DNA from 3 places in the Pseudoalteromonas sp. SR44-2 genome. Region 1 is predicted to be linked to each of the others. Evidence: predicted binding sites of a transcription regulator. Region 1 holds the regulator's gene; each other region holds the start of a gene.

Region 1 (4,271 bases):
AAAGACGAAATTGTTTGCCTACTCGGGGCGAGTGGATGCGGCAAAACAACCACATTAAAAGCGATTGCAGGTTTAATTGAAGCCAAGCAAGGGTCTATTTTTATAGACGGTAAATTAGTGAGTGATGAGCAATCGTTTGTCTCACCTGAGCATCGTAACATCGGCATGATGTTTCAAGATTATGCGTTGTTTCCGCATTTAACGGTGGCAAATAATATCGCATTTGGGCTTGGTAATATGAGCAAAGCTCAAAAGCAGCAACGCGTTGATGAAATGCTTAAGCTTGTGCATTTAATTGGCTGTGCTGACAGGTTTCCACATCAGTTATCGGGTGGCCAACAGCAACGCGTCGCTATCGCTCGTGCATTAGCTTATAAACCTAGTTTATTACTCCTTGATGAGCCTTTTTCAAACATCGACACACAAGTACGCTTTGAATTAATTGCCGATATACGTCGAATTATTAAGGCAACTCAAGTATCTGCTGTGTTTGTTACACACTCAAAAGAAGAGGCGTTTGCGTTTTCAGATACACTTGCCATTATGCATCGCGGTAAAATTGAGCAACAAGGCACGCCTGAGCAGCTTTTTGCATCTCCGTGTTCAAAGGAGGTTGCAGAGTTTCTGGGTCAGGGCATATACTTAAGCGCAGAAGTGTTAACCGCAACTGAATATAAAACACCATTTGGTTTAGTCGAATCTTATGTTGAGAGTAAGCATAATGTAAGTGCAGGGCTTATATATGTGCGCCCTCATCAAATAGAATTAGTGGCAGATAACCAAAGTGACAAATTCAGCAAGCGAGCTACAATCATAAGTCGTCGCTTTATTGGTTCGGCGTATGTTTATTCGCTTGTTATTGATGAACAAGAAATTGAAGTTGCTGCACAATATGGCCAGTCATTTGAAAATAATGATCAGGTTATAATAAAAATAAAACCTCACACGGTGAATTTTTTCGAATCGTAATTAATTTGTTATTCGCTGTGTTTTTATCTGTAAAACTAAGGAATAACAATGGCGCAAGCGCAATCAGGGATTTGTGCTGAAGCAAACTTACACGGTTTGCACTTATTTTTTAATGTGTTTGATGGTCAAGACGAATCACTTCGCGCAAAGTTAAAACAAGTAAGCGCTATAGAAGAAGAGTTTAGCGATCAATTTTCAGAATCAATGCTCTCTTGTATGGTTGCTATTGGTGCGCAATACTGGCCGCATATCCTCCCTGAATACATTCCAAGCGAATTACAGAGCTTTCCCAATATAACCCATAGCGATCACCAAATGAGCGTACAACCGTGCGATTTATTTGTGCAAATTCGCTCTGACCGTGAAGACGTTAACCATTTATTTGCGCTGCAAATTTTAAAATTATTTGCCCCCGATGTAGAGCTGGTGGAGCAAATTCGGAATTTTCGCTTTTTAGATGGTCGTGATTTTAACGGTTTTATTTATGGTGGCGACACCGCACATGGAAGAAAAAAGCGCGCTACGGCTTTAATCAGCAACCCTGATAGCTTTGAAGATCAGGGGAGTTATATTCATGTTCAGCGTTATAAACATGATTTAACTATGTGGCAGCATTTATCATTGAGTGAGCAAGAGCAAATAATGGGACGTACGCGTCTTGATAACACGCTAATTACCCCAGCGATCGAAACCAGCCATGCTTCGCGAAGTGAGCTAAAAGACGAAGACGGACAACCGCTACTATTAAATCAAAGCATGCCTTATGGCGACGTGTATGAGCAGGGAATGTTATCAATTACATGCGCTTGTACGGGCACCGCATTTGAAAAAGTACTTAATAGTCGTTTAGGGGAAGGGGATTGCTACGACCACTGGCTTGATTTTACTCAAGCCGATATGGGCTCTGCTTTCTTTGCACCTTCAATAGGGTTTTTAAAACAAATTTAATTTGCTATTAAACCGTATCAAATAAAATGCGAACGCGTTCAAGTGTTACATCTATTTCAGATATTTTAGCAGGAGCGATAAAAATAGTATCGTCGCCTGCAATTGTTCCTAGTACGCCATCTGCTTTACCTAATGAATCTAATAAACGTGCAATAAGCTGAGCAGCACCTGGGCTGGTACGAATGATGATCATCATTTCGTTGTGCATAATGTCGATTACTAATTGGCGTAATGGGCTTTTAGCCGTAGGTACACCCATTTCAGCAGGTAAGCAGTAAACCATTTCTTGTTTGGCATTACGTGTGCGTACAGCGCCAAACTTACTTAACATGCGTGATACTTTACTTTGGCTTATATTGTCAAAACCTTGATCTTTTAACGCATCAACTATTTCGCCTTGAGAGCCAAAATTTTCTTCTTTTAATAGTGATTTAAATGCTTTTACCAGTGCTTCTTGTTTATCTTGTGGTTGCATAGTCTTTATTCGTTTTTGTTATTTATGCCGCAAATTCTACACAAAAATGAATAATTATGCAGCAGTTGTTTAGTTAACTTGCCAGTTTGATGCGTTAAATCACATAAGTTTACGACTATGGTCGAAAATATACTTGAAATAGACAGGATAAATTTGTTTTTAGTCGCTAATTTCATTATCTTAAGAGCCACAAATGTTTCCTACCTCAAATTACGGAGAATTCCAATGAAAGTTGCTGTATTAGGTGCTGCAGGCGGTATCGGCCAAGCGTTGTCTTTATTATTAAAAACAGGCTTACCAGCTGGCTCTGAATTATCACTTTATGATGTTGCACCAGTAGTACCAGGTGTTGCGGTTGACCTTTCTCACATCCCAACAGATGTTAAAGTTGCAGGCTTTGGCGCAGACGATTTAAATAAAGCGCTTGAAGGCTCTGACATCGTTCTTATCCCAGCGGGTATGCCGCGTAAACCAGGTATGGATCGTGCTGATTTATTCAATGTAAATGCTGGCATCATCAAAACGTTAGCAGAAGGCATTGTTGCCAGCTGTCCTAAAGCGTTAGTAGGTATTATTACTAACCCAGTAAATGGCACAGTTCCAATTGTTGCTGAAGTATTCAAAAAAGCAGGTACTTACGACGCTAAACGCGTATTCGGTATTACTACGCTTGACGTTATTCGTTCAGAAGCATTTGTTGCTGAACTTAAAGGCGTAGACGTAGCAACTGTAAAAGTACCAGTAATTGGTGGTCACTCAGGCACAACTATTCTGCCTCTACTTTCTCAAGTTGAAGGTGTTTCTTTCACTGATGAAGAAGTTGCTGCACTTACTCCACGTATCCAAAATGCGGGTACTGAAGTTGTAAATGCTAAAGCAGGCGGTGGTTCAGCTACGCTATCTATGGGTGCTGCTGCAGCTCGTTTTTGTATGTCTTTAGTTAAAGGCCTACAAGGTGAAGAAGTTGTAGATTACGCTTACGTTGCTGTTGAAAATGGCGATGCAGAGTACTTTGCACATCCAGTACGTTTAGGTAAAAACGGAGTAGAAGAAATTCTTTCTTACGGCGAACTAAGCGCATTTGAAACAAAAGCAAAAAATGACATGCTTGAAACTCTGAAAAAAGACATCAAAGAAGGTGTTGATTTCATGGCGTAATAGCCGGTTTGAGCGATACCAATAGCATTAAATAAATGAGCAGTTATTACGATGGATAAATAGCTCGTTAGCAAGGCAAATACTACGATGTATAGTTGTTCTATATAAATAATATTTAACGCAGCTAATGAGTTATTTAGCCCGAAAGAATGCTTAATGTTTTGATAAAATTGGTATATAAAAAAGCCTGCATTTGCAGGCTTTTTTATTGCTCAGAATTAATGTCACACTGTGTAACTAGTTAAAACTAGTGGTCGCGGTCAACCGCAATACGGGCAAGGCTTATAAGTGCTTGCTTATAGTCAGACTCAGCTAAAAAGTCTAAACAGGCAATGGCTTTTTCGGCCTCAAGCTCTGCTTTTTGCATTGTAAACTCAAGCGCATTAGTTTGTTTTAGTGCAGTTAAAATTTCCTCTAAATGCTCCATACCATTACTGTGCTCTATTGCATCACGAATAAGCTGTGTTTGCTGCTCGCTACCATGTTGCATAGCATAAATAAGCGGAAGGGTTGGTTTGCCTTCAGCTAAATCATCGCCAATGTTTTTACCTAGCTGCTCAGCATCTGCATTGTAATCGAGTACGTCATCTACTAGTTGAAACGCAGTACCTAAATGCATACCGTATAGGTTTAGTGCATCAAGTGTCGCTTGGTCTTGCTCTGTGATAATGGCAGCAAGGCCTGTAGCTGCTTCAAATAATTTAGCCGTTTTAGAGTAAAT
Region 2 (4,271 bases), on a different contig from region 1:
ATAAAAGCGCCGCGTTTTACCTGCATTACACCTTCTCGGTTGTCGAGTAAAATACGTGCAGTTAAGCGTTGGTTTTGACGGATGTTGTTAGTAACACCTTTAAATCGGACGCGTGCTGTTACTTCACGATTATTAACTTCTGGTGATATGGCGGATAAATTCCCCATCACTGTTTCATTGCCTAACTTAAGCTCTACTTCCATACCGAGCCCTAATTCGTTGGCGTAACTTTCAGGTACTTGGAGTTCCGCTTCGAAATTACTTAAGTCGACGAGTGTCATAAGAGGTTGGCTTTGCGTCACTGCGGCTTTTTGTTGCACAAGTAGGTTACCCACGATCCCAGTAACGGTAGCCTTAATAGATAGGTTGCTTACTTTTCTGATTAAATCATCAACGATAAGTTGTTGGCGGGTCACATCACTTTTAGCAGCTTGTAGTTCAAAGGCGAGCGTGTCTTTGGCAAGCAATACCTCTTGTTGTGCATGTTTATATGAGAGCTTAGCTCGGGATAAATCATCAACTGCTTTTTCAAGATCAATTTGGCTAATTAAGTGCTTTTGAATTGATAACTGCGCCCGGCGATTTTCGCGCTCAGCGGCATTAAGCTCAACTTGTGCCATATCGAGTGTTTTATTTAAAGTGAGTGTTTGGCGTCTTGCTTGCAAATGCTGCCTTTGCTGCTCGCCTTGTAGTCTTTTAAGTACAGACTCCTGTTGCTTTAATTCGTTAGTTAACTCAGGGCTTTGCAGCAGGGCAAGTGTGTTGCCTTGCTTTACTGTATCGCCGGCCTTTACTTTTAAATCTATAAATCCACGTTCTGGACTGTAGATTTTAGGAGCATTAGCAGCAACAATTTTACCACTGGCGGCAATATCTCGAATGAGCGCTTTAACATGTACTTTTGCAACCTGTACTTTTGAGCGGCTAATAGAGCTTTTAGCGCTATGGTTAGTTAAAAAAATATAAGCAATTGTAGAGGATGCAATGAAAATAACCGCAGTGATGATCGCGTATTTTTTATAGTTTATAGGTGCCTTTACTTGTACGTCTTGTGCACTGGTATCTTTAATCATTTAATTCCCCCTACATTGCTTTTATGTATTTTTCGCACAGCAGTAATAAAGCTGCTGTGCAAATGGCGGCAATAGGAGAGAGTAAAAATAAGCTTAGAGTAAACATAGTAATTCCAATTAGCGATTATATGTAAAGCTATACGATTAATATGCCAACTATTATCGCATTGATATTAAAGTGCTTTTTATTTTTTGTTCTTGAAAGTTATGTCCGCGGACAGTTTTTATGTCCGCATCGGACACCGCTTTAAATAAAAATTCACTATTAATGTACAAAAAAGGACATGAACTTTCATAACTATACTAATGAGCAGCAATTATCGGGGATGTTAAGCCATTAAAGTAATGAAATAGCACAAAACTATCTAAATGTTAACTGAATAGCCCTTCATGAGTTGAATACTTATTCACTTTTGCTCACCTTTACGTTTACGTAAGCTGCGACTTTGGGTGCTTGTGTTTTTTACAATATGTTAAACTTGACACCAGTGTCATGAAAAAATAGTGGTTAAAATAACGCTAAATGTTAAAAATAATGATAAAAAGAAATCTTGCTATGAAGTGAGAAATATTCAAGAATGTGAATATGTATTCAAAATGCTATTGACTCTATTTAAGATAGAGGCTAGTTTTGTCCGTCTGTTAGCAAATCGTCGAGCAGTTCATCCACGCTAACAGTGCAGCAAGGGGAGGGGTCTATGTTATACGACTCAAAGTTAGAAAAAGAAAATTGTGGCTTTGGCTTAATAGCCCAAGTTAATGGTCAAGCTAGTCATAGGCTTATTCGTACTGCTATTACGGGGCTTGATCGCATGCAGCACCGTGGCGGTATATCTGCCGATGGTAAAACAGGTGATGGCTGTGGTTTATTATTACAAAAACCAGATAGCTTTTTCCGTGCAATTGCCAGTGAACATAATTGGCACTTAGGCAAAAACTACGCAGTGGGTATGATATTTTTAAATTCAGACCCTGTTTTAGCACAAGCTGCAAAACAAATACTTAGCGAAGAATTAGAAAAAGAAACGCTAAATATTTTAGGTTGGCGTGTTGTACCAACCGACCCATCTATGTTGGGTCCTATTGCTGTACAGCAATTACCAGGTTTTGAACAAATTTTTGTTAGCGCGCCAGAAGGTTGGCGTTCTAAAGACTTAGAGCGTCGCTTATATGTAGCACGCCGCCGCGCTGAAAAGCGCATTGTTGATGATGAAGCTTTCTATATCGCAAGTCTATCTGGTTTGGTAACTATCTATAAAGGCTTAATGATGCCTGCGGATTTACCTAATTTTTACCTAGATTTAGCTGATATTCGTATGACGAGTGCGATTTGTGTTTTCCATCAGCGCTTTTCTACTAATACTCAGCCGCGTTGGCCTTTAGCTCAACCTTTCCGCTATTTAGCACACAATGGTGAAATTAATACTATTGAAGGTAACCGCCAGTGGGCACGCGCACGTTCTTATAAGTTTGCGTCACCGCTTATTCCTGATTTACAAAGCGCAGCGCCGTTTGTAAACGAAACCGGTTCTGATTCATCAAGCCTAGATAATATGCTTGAGCTATTTTTAGCTGGCGGCATGGATTTATTCCGCGCTATGCGTATGCTCGTTCCGCCTGCATGGCAGAAAAACCGTGCAATGGACGACGATTTACGTGCATTTTACGACTTTAACTCTATGCATATGGAACCATGGGATGGCCCGGCAGGTATTGTTATGTCGGATGGTCGTTTTGCGGCGTGTAACCTTGACCGTAATGGACTTCGCCCAGCACGTTATGTAATTACACAAGATGGTTTTATTACACTTGCATCAGAAGTGGGTATTTGGGATTACACTGCCGATGAAGTGGTTGAAAAAGGCCGTGTTGGTCCAGGTGAATTATTAGTTATTGATACTAAACTTGGCAAAATCTGGCACTCGGATGAAATCGATCAGGATTTAAAATCTCGCCATCCTTACAAGTCATGGCTTGAAGAAAACGTTAAGCGTTTAGTTCCATTTGAAGAACTTACTGAGCAAGACGCCGGTAATCGCTCATTTGATGACGAAACGCTAGTTAAATATCAAAAAATGTTTGGTTATACCAACGAAGAGCTTGATAGCGTTATTCGTGTAATGGGTGAAAACGGCCAAGAAGCGACAGGCTCAATGGGTGATGACACGCCATTTGCTGTGCTTAGTGAAGGGCATCGTTCACTTTATGATTACTTCCGCCAAAAATTTGCGCAAGTAACAAATCCACCTATCGATCCACTACGTGAAAACCATGTAATGTCGCTTGCAACCTGTATTGGTAGTGAGCAAAACGTATTTAACGAAACAACGGGCCACGCTAAGCGCCTACAGTTTGATACACCAATTTTAATGTACGCAGACATGCAGCAGCTATTAAATGCTGATGAAGCGCACTACAGCTACTGTAAAATTGATATTACCTACACAGTTGAAGAGGGTTTAGAAAACGCGGTTACGCGTATTTGTGACCAAGCACAAGAAAAAGCAGCTGCTGGCTGTATCATGCTTATTTTAACTGACCGTAACTTTGATGAAATAAATTTACCAATTCCAGCTGCTATGGCTGTAGGTGCGGTACAAAAACGCTTAGTTGATAACAACTTGCGCTGTGAATCAAACATTATCATTGAAACTGGCAGCGTGCGAGATGCGCACCAGTTTGCTGTGCTATTAGGTTTTGGTGCTACGGCAATTTATCCATACCTTGCGTATGAATCGTTAGTTGCGATGAGCGACAGCAAAATTATTGATAAGTCGTATTGCGAAGTGACCCTTGCTTATCGTAAAGCCATTAATAAAGGCTTATACAAAATTATGTCTAAAATGGGCATAAGTACGGTTGCGTCTTATCGTTGTTCAATGTTGTTTGAAGCGGTGGGATTATCTGATGCGATTATTGAGATGTGCTTTAAAGGCGTTGCAAGTCGTATACAAGGTGCGTGCTTTACCGACTTTGATGACGATCAGCAAAGTTTGCACAAACTTGCTTTAAGTAAGCGTAAATTATTAAGCCACGGTGGTTTATTTAAGTACGTTCACGGTGGTGAGTATCATGCTTATAATCCAGATGTTATTCAAACTCTGCAAAAAGCGGTTCGCTCAGGTGATTATAAGGACTACAGTGCGTACGCTGATTTAGTTAATAATCGTCCAATAGCGACTTTGCGCGATATGTTAG
Region 3 (4,271 bases), on a different contig from region 1:
CAATCATTATTAACGATGGGATTGTAAAGTTAGCAATGCCTGTCGCATTCCAGAGGTTTAAAATACCTTCCATCCTCTATTTACTCCTAAGCTAATGCAATCATAGCGTCGCCGGTAGTTACAGCATCGCCTTCACTAACTAACACTTCAGCAATTGTTCCGGTATGCGTAGCGCGTATTTCAGTTTCCATTTTCATGGCTTCCATAATAATCACTACATCGCCTTCGTTAACAACTTGCCCAGCTTTTACCTTAATCTTAAAAATATTACCGGCTAGAGGCGCGTTAAGTGTTTCACCTGATGCAACCGAAGCAGACTGAGGAATGTGCTCAGAGTCTTTTAATGTTACTTCTTTAAGTTCACCACCTTGCGCTACTACTACGTCATAAACTTTACCATCTACTTTTACGCTGTACTGCTCAGCCTTCACTTTGTTACCATTTGAAACTGATTTAGAAGGTGCTTTACTGCTTTTATCTTCAACAGAAGGTACTGGCTCAAATGCATCTGGGTTGTTGCGGTTTTTAATAAACTTCAAACCAACTTGTGGAAATAATGCATAAGTTAATACGTCATCAATTTGATCATCAGCAAGTGTTAAACCTTGCTCTTGTGCTTCTTTTAATAACTCAGCTTCAAGCGTTGCAAGCTCAGGTGCAATGTTATCTGCAGGGCGGCAAGTAATAACTTCCGCTCCATCAAGCACGCGCTCTTGTAGCTCTTTATTCATTGGTGCTGGTGTTAAGCCATATTCACCTTTTAATACGCCAGCAGTTTCTTTAGTAATGGTTTTATAACGCTCACCCGTTAGCACATTAAGTACCGCTTGAGTGCCAACAATTTGCGACGTTGGTGTTACTAAAGGTAAAAAGCCAAGATCTTCACGTACACGTGGGATCTCAAGTAAAACCTCATTAAGCTTATCGGCTGCGCCTTGCTCTTTAAGTTGGTTTTCCATGTTTGTAAGCATGCCACCAGGTACTTGAGCTAGTAAAATACGCCCGTCAACCCCTTTTAAGCTACCTTCAAATGCCGCATATTTTTTACGTACATCTCTAAAGTAAGCAGCAATTTCTTCTAGGTGGTTTAAATCAAGCTCAGTATCACGCTCAGTCCCTTCAACTATCGATACAATAGTTTCAGTTGCAGAATGTCCATAAGTCATACTCATTGATGAAATAGCGGTATCGAGCATATCAATGCCAGCATCAATTGCTTTTTGGTAAGTAGCAGTACTTAAACCTGTTGTAGCGTGGCACTGCATAGCAATTGGAATAGATACAGTTTCTTTAAGTGCTTTAATTAGTTTTTCAGCATCGTACGGCTTTAATAAACCCGCCATATCTTTAATACAAATTGAATGACAACCCATATCTTCAAGCTGCTTTGCAAGAGTTAGCCACATATCAAGTGTATGAACTGGGCTAACTGTGTACGAAATAGTACCTTGAGCGTGAGCGCCTACTTTTACAGCCGCTTTAATAGCTGTTTCTAGATTGCGAACATCGTTCATTGCATCAAATATACGAAATACGTCAACGCCATTTTTATGTGCACGTTCTACAAATTTTTCAACTACGTCATCAGCGTAATGGCGGTAACCTAATAAGTTTTGACCGCGTAATAGCATTTGCTGTTTAGTATTAGGCATCGCTTTTTTAAGTGCACGAATACGCTCCCAAGGATCTTCGCCTAAATAACGAATACACGAGTCAAATGTAGCACCACCCCACGATTCAATAGACCAATAACCCGCATCGTCTAATTTGCTAGCAATCGGTAGCATATCGTCTAGGCGCATACGCGTTGCTAATAATGATTGGTGAGCATCGCGTAATACCAATTCTGTTAATTTTAATTTAGCCATGTGTGTGCCCCTTATTTATTATTTGATTTGTACTGAGCAATGGCAGCACTAATAGCAGCGATGTGCTCATTAGGCACACCTTGAGATTTAAAAGATGGTGATTTAACTGGTGTCGCCACGTCAGGTTCGCTAAAGCGCGTCACCAAATTAGACATAAGCGTTACTGCACCAATTAATATCGACAGAAATACAAACACCCCAACCATGCCAGTAAGCATTAAGTTACCAGCCGTTGTGAGTAGAGCACCTATATCCATTTTTCTCCCCTTGAAACCCATATCGAAAATAAAAAATCGATTTAATTAAATATTTATTCACTGGATAATAACAAAACTAATCGTTTTGTCTACATCTTGTAAATTGGTAAAACCAATTAAACAATAAACAACATAACACTCAATTAATTTACATGCTATAACTCAGCAATCACGCGCTCTACAATACATACAAGAAATAACGACTATAGCTAATAGTTATATGGAAGTTGTTAATTAACTATCAAGCTAAGTAAAAATAAACACTAATTCTTAATATAAAATGCAAAGCCACACACCACTTGTTAATTGGTCTTACCAAAATAAGTCTATTTAGTGAACATTTAGCAGTTATTTGCAACAGTGTGAATAACTTACATAACAAAGCGTAAAAGTTACTAACCAACTAATAACTAGAATAACAGCAAAAAATCATAAGCAATTGATATTTATACAAAATAAACTTTGGCATATAACTGGCATTAGTTATTATGAGCAAATTTGATAACCAAGGAGAAAACAATGTTACGCTGGACAATTACATTTTTAGTTATTGCTTTAATCGCTGCAGTGTTAGGTTTTGGTGGCATCGCAGGTGCCGCAGCTGGTATAGCAAAAATTATATTTTTTATCTTTTTAGTACTTTTAGTGATTTCATTAGTTTCAGGTGCACTACGTGGTAAATCACCCAGGTAGATAAAGCATTCAACTGACAAACACTAAAATTTAATTAATACTTACAAGGAATTACACTATGAACTCTACAACTTTAAAAGCAGCACTAATCGCAGTATTTGCAGGTTTTTTCATGATGGGTTGTGAAGACAACCATGCAGAAGATGCTGGCGAACGTATCGACGAAGCAGTAACTGACGTGCAAAACTCTGTTGAAGATGCATGTGAAAATGTTAAAGAAGGCGTGAACGCTGAAGAAACTAACTGTTAATTCTTCTTGTACCGCTAAAAAAAACGGCTTTCGAGCCGTTTTTTTGTACCAGTAATAAAATCACTGACTATAAAGCTGCTCATTTAGCAGTTAGCTTGTTAAAATAAAAAAAACGATATTTAAAGCAAGGCAAAATGGTATTCACAACCACCTACACATTAGATAAACCCTACTTTTACGAGTGTTTTGATGAGTCACTCCCTTATAGTAAGCGTGCAAAACCTAAATACTTTTTACTTGTGTTGTTAGTTGCGCTTGGTTTATTTGGCATTTATGTTTTAGACGATCATTACTTAGGATCGTTTATGATCATGTTAGCGGTACTCGAGTGCGTCGCTTTTTACTATCGCAGACCATGGTGGGTAACCAGACAAATGCTCAGCAGAGCATCAGGCTCTGAGGTAACACTTACCTTTGATGAAGAAGGTATTAAATCTGCTAATCATTACAAAAGCTATCAATTAGAATGGCAAAATATAAGCGAAGTAATAGACACCCAACAAGGTATTATTATTAAAAACAAAAGCGGCATGCAGTACATATCAAAACAAATACTTAGTCCTGAAACACTCGCTTTTATAAACAAAAAAGCCACTCAGTGAGTGGCTTTTAGTCTAGTTGAGTTAATTACTCAACTACGTATACGTGTTGATTAAGCATTGCCCGGATTAGGGTTCGACTTTTCAGCTTGTATGCGCATGTAAATCTCTTCACGATGCACTGATACGTCTTTTGGTGCATTAACACCGATTCGAACTTGATTTCCTTTAACACCTAGAACAGTAACTGTTACTTCGTCACCGATCATTAGGGTTTCACCTACTCTACGAGTTAGTATTAGCATTCTCTTGCTCCCATGTTCCAATAAAAATTATAAGATTCCGCTTAAACATACTAATGAAAATTAGACTGAAAAGTAAGTAAAAACTCGCAATCTATCCATTTTCTGTTAAAAATGCCTTGTGTAATGCACGAACAGCCAACTCTAAGTACTTTTCATCTATTAAAACTGAAATTTTAATCTCTGAAGTCGAGACTAAAACCACATTAATATTTTCCTGCGCTAATGCATCAAAAAATAAACTAGCGACACCAGAATGTGATTTCATACCCATGCCAACAGCAGAAACTTTAGCTACTGCTTGCAATCCGCTTATATTTTGAGCACTGAGCTGAGCTTGATCTTCACTCAATAATTCAAGT

Evidence for each region. The regulator ArgR, encoded in region 1, controls arginine synthesis, uptake and breakdown. The targets are predictions, from matches to a motif close to ANTGAATANNTATTCANT.
Region 2: a site for ArgR is predicted at 1,653-1,670, ahead of gltB (glutamate synthase large subunit). Genes of this name have one in related genera too.
Region 3: a site for ArgR is predicted at 2,170-2,187, ahead of H5115_RS04990 (OadG family protein). Genes of this name have one in related genera too.

The regions. Positions count from the first base shown of each region.
Region 1 is NZ_JACJDW010000009.1:63,074-67,344, forward strand. Features, by position in the region: gene H5115_RS07680 (ABC transporter ATP-binding protein) at 1-969, shown strand, start outside; gene H5115_RS07685 (Dyp-type peroxidase) at 1,018-1,917, shown strand; gene argR (transcriptional regulator ArgR) at 1,925-2,392, opposite strand; gene mdh (malate dehydrogenase) at 2,618-3,550, shown strand; gene ispB (octaprenyl diphosphate synthase) at 3,798-4,271, opposite strand, start outside.
Region 2 is NZ_JACJDW010000014.1:101,504-105,774, reverse strand. Features, by position in the region: gene H5115_RS10700 (efflux RND transporter periplasmic adaptor subunit) at 1-1,073, opposite strand, end outside; gene gltB (glutamate synthase large subunit) at 1,772-4,271, shown strand, end outside.
Region 3 is NZ_JACJDW010000005.1:181,272-185,542, forward strand. Features, by position in the region: gene H5115_RS04980 (sodium ion-translocating decarboxylase subunit beta) at 1-73, opposite strand, end outside; gene oadA (sodium-extruding oxaloacetate decarboxylase subunit alpha) at 87-1,868, opposite strand; gene H5115_RS04990 (OadG family protein) at 1,880-2,125, opposite strand; gene H5115_RS04995 (DUF1328 domain-containing protein) at 2,645-2,818, shown strand; gene H5115_RS05000 (hypothetical protein) at 2,877-3,068, shown strand; gene H5115_RS05005 (YcxB family protein) at 3,203-3,670, shown strand; gene csrA (carbon storage regulator CsrA) at 3,721-3,912, opposite strand; gene H5115_RS05015 (aspartate kinase) at 4,004-4,271, opposite strand, start outside.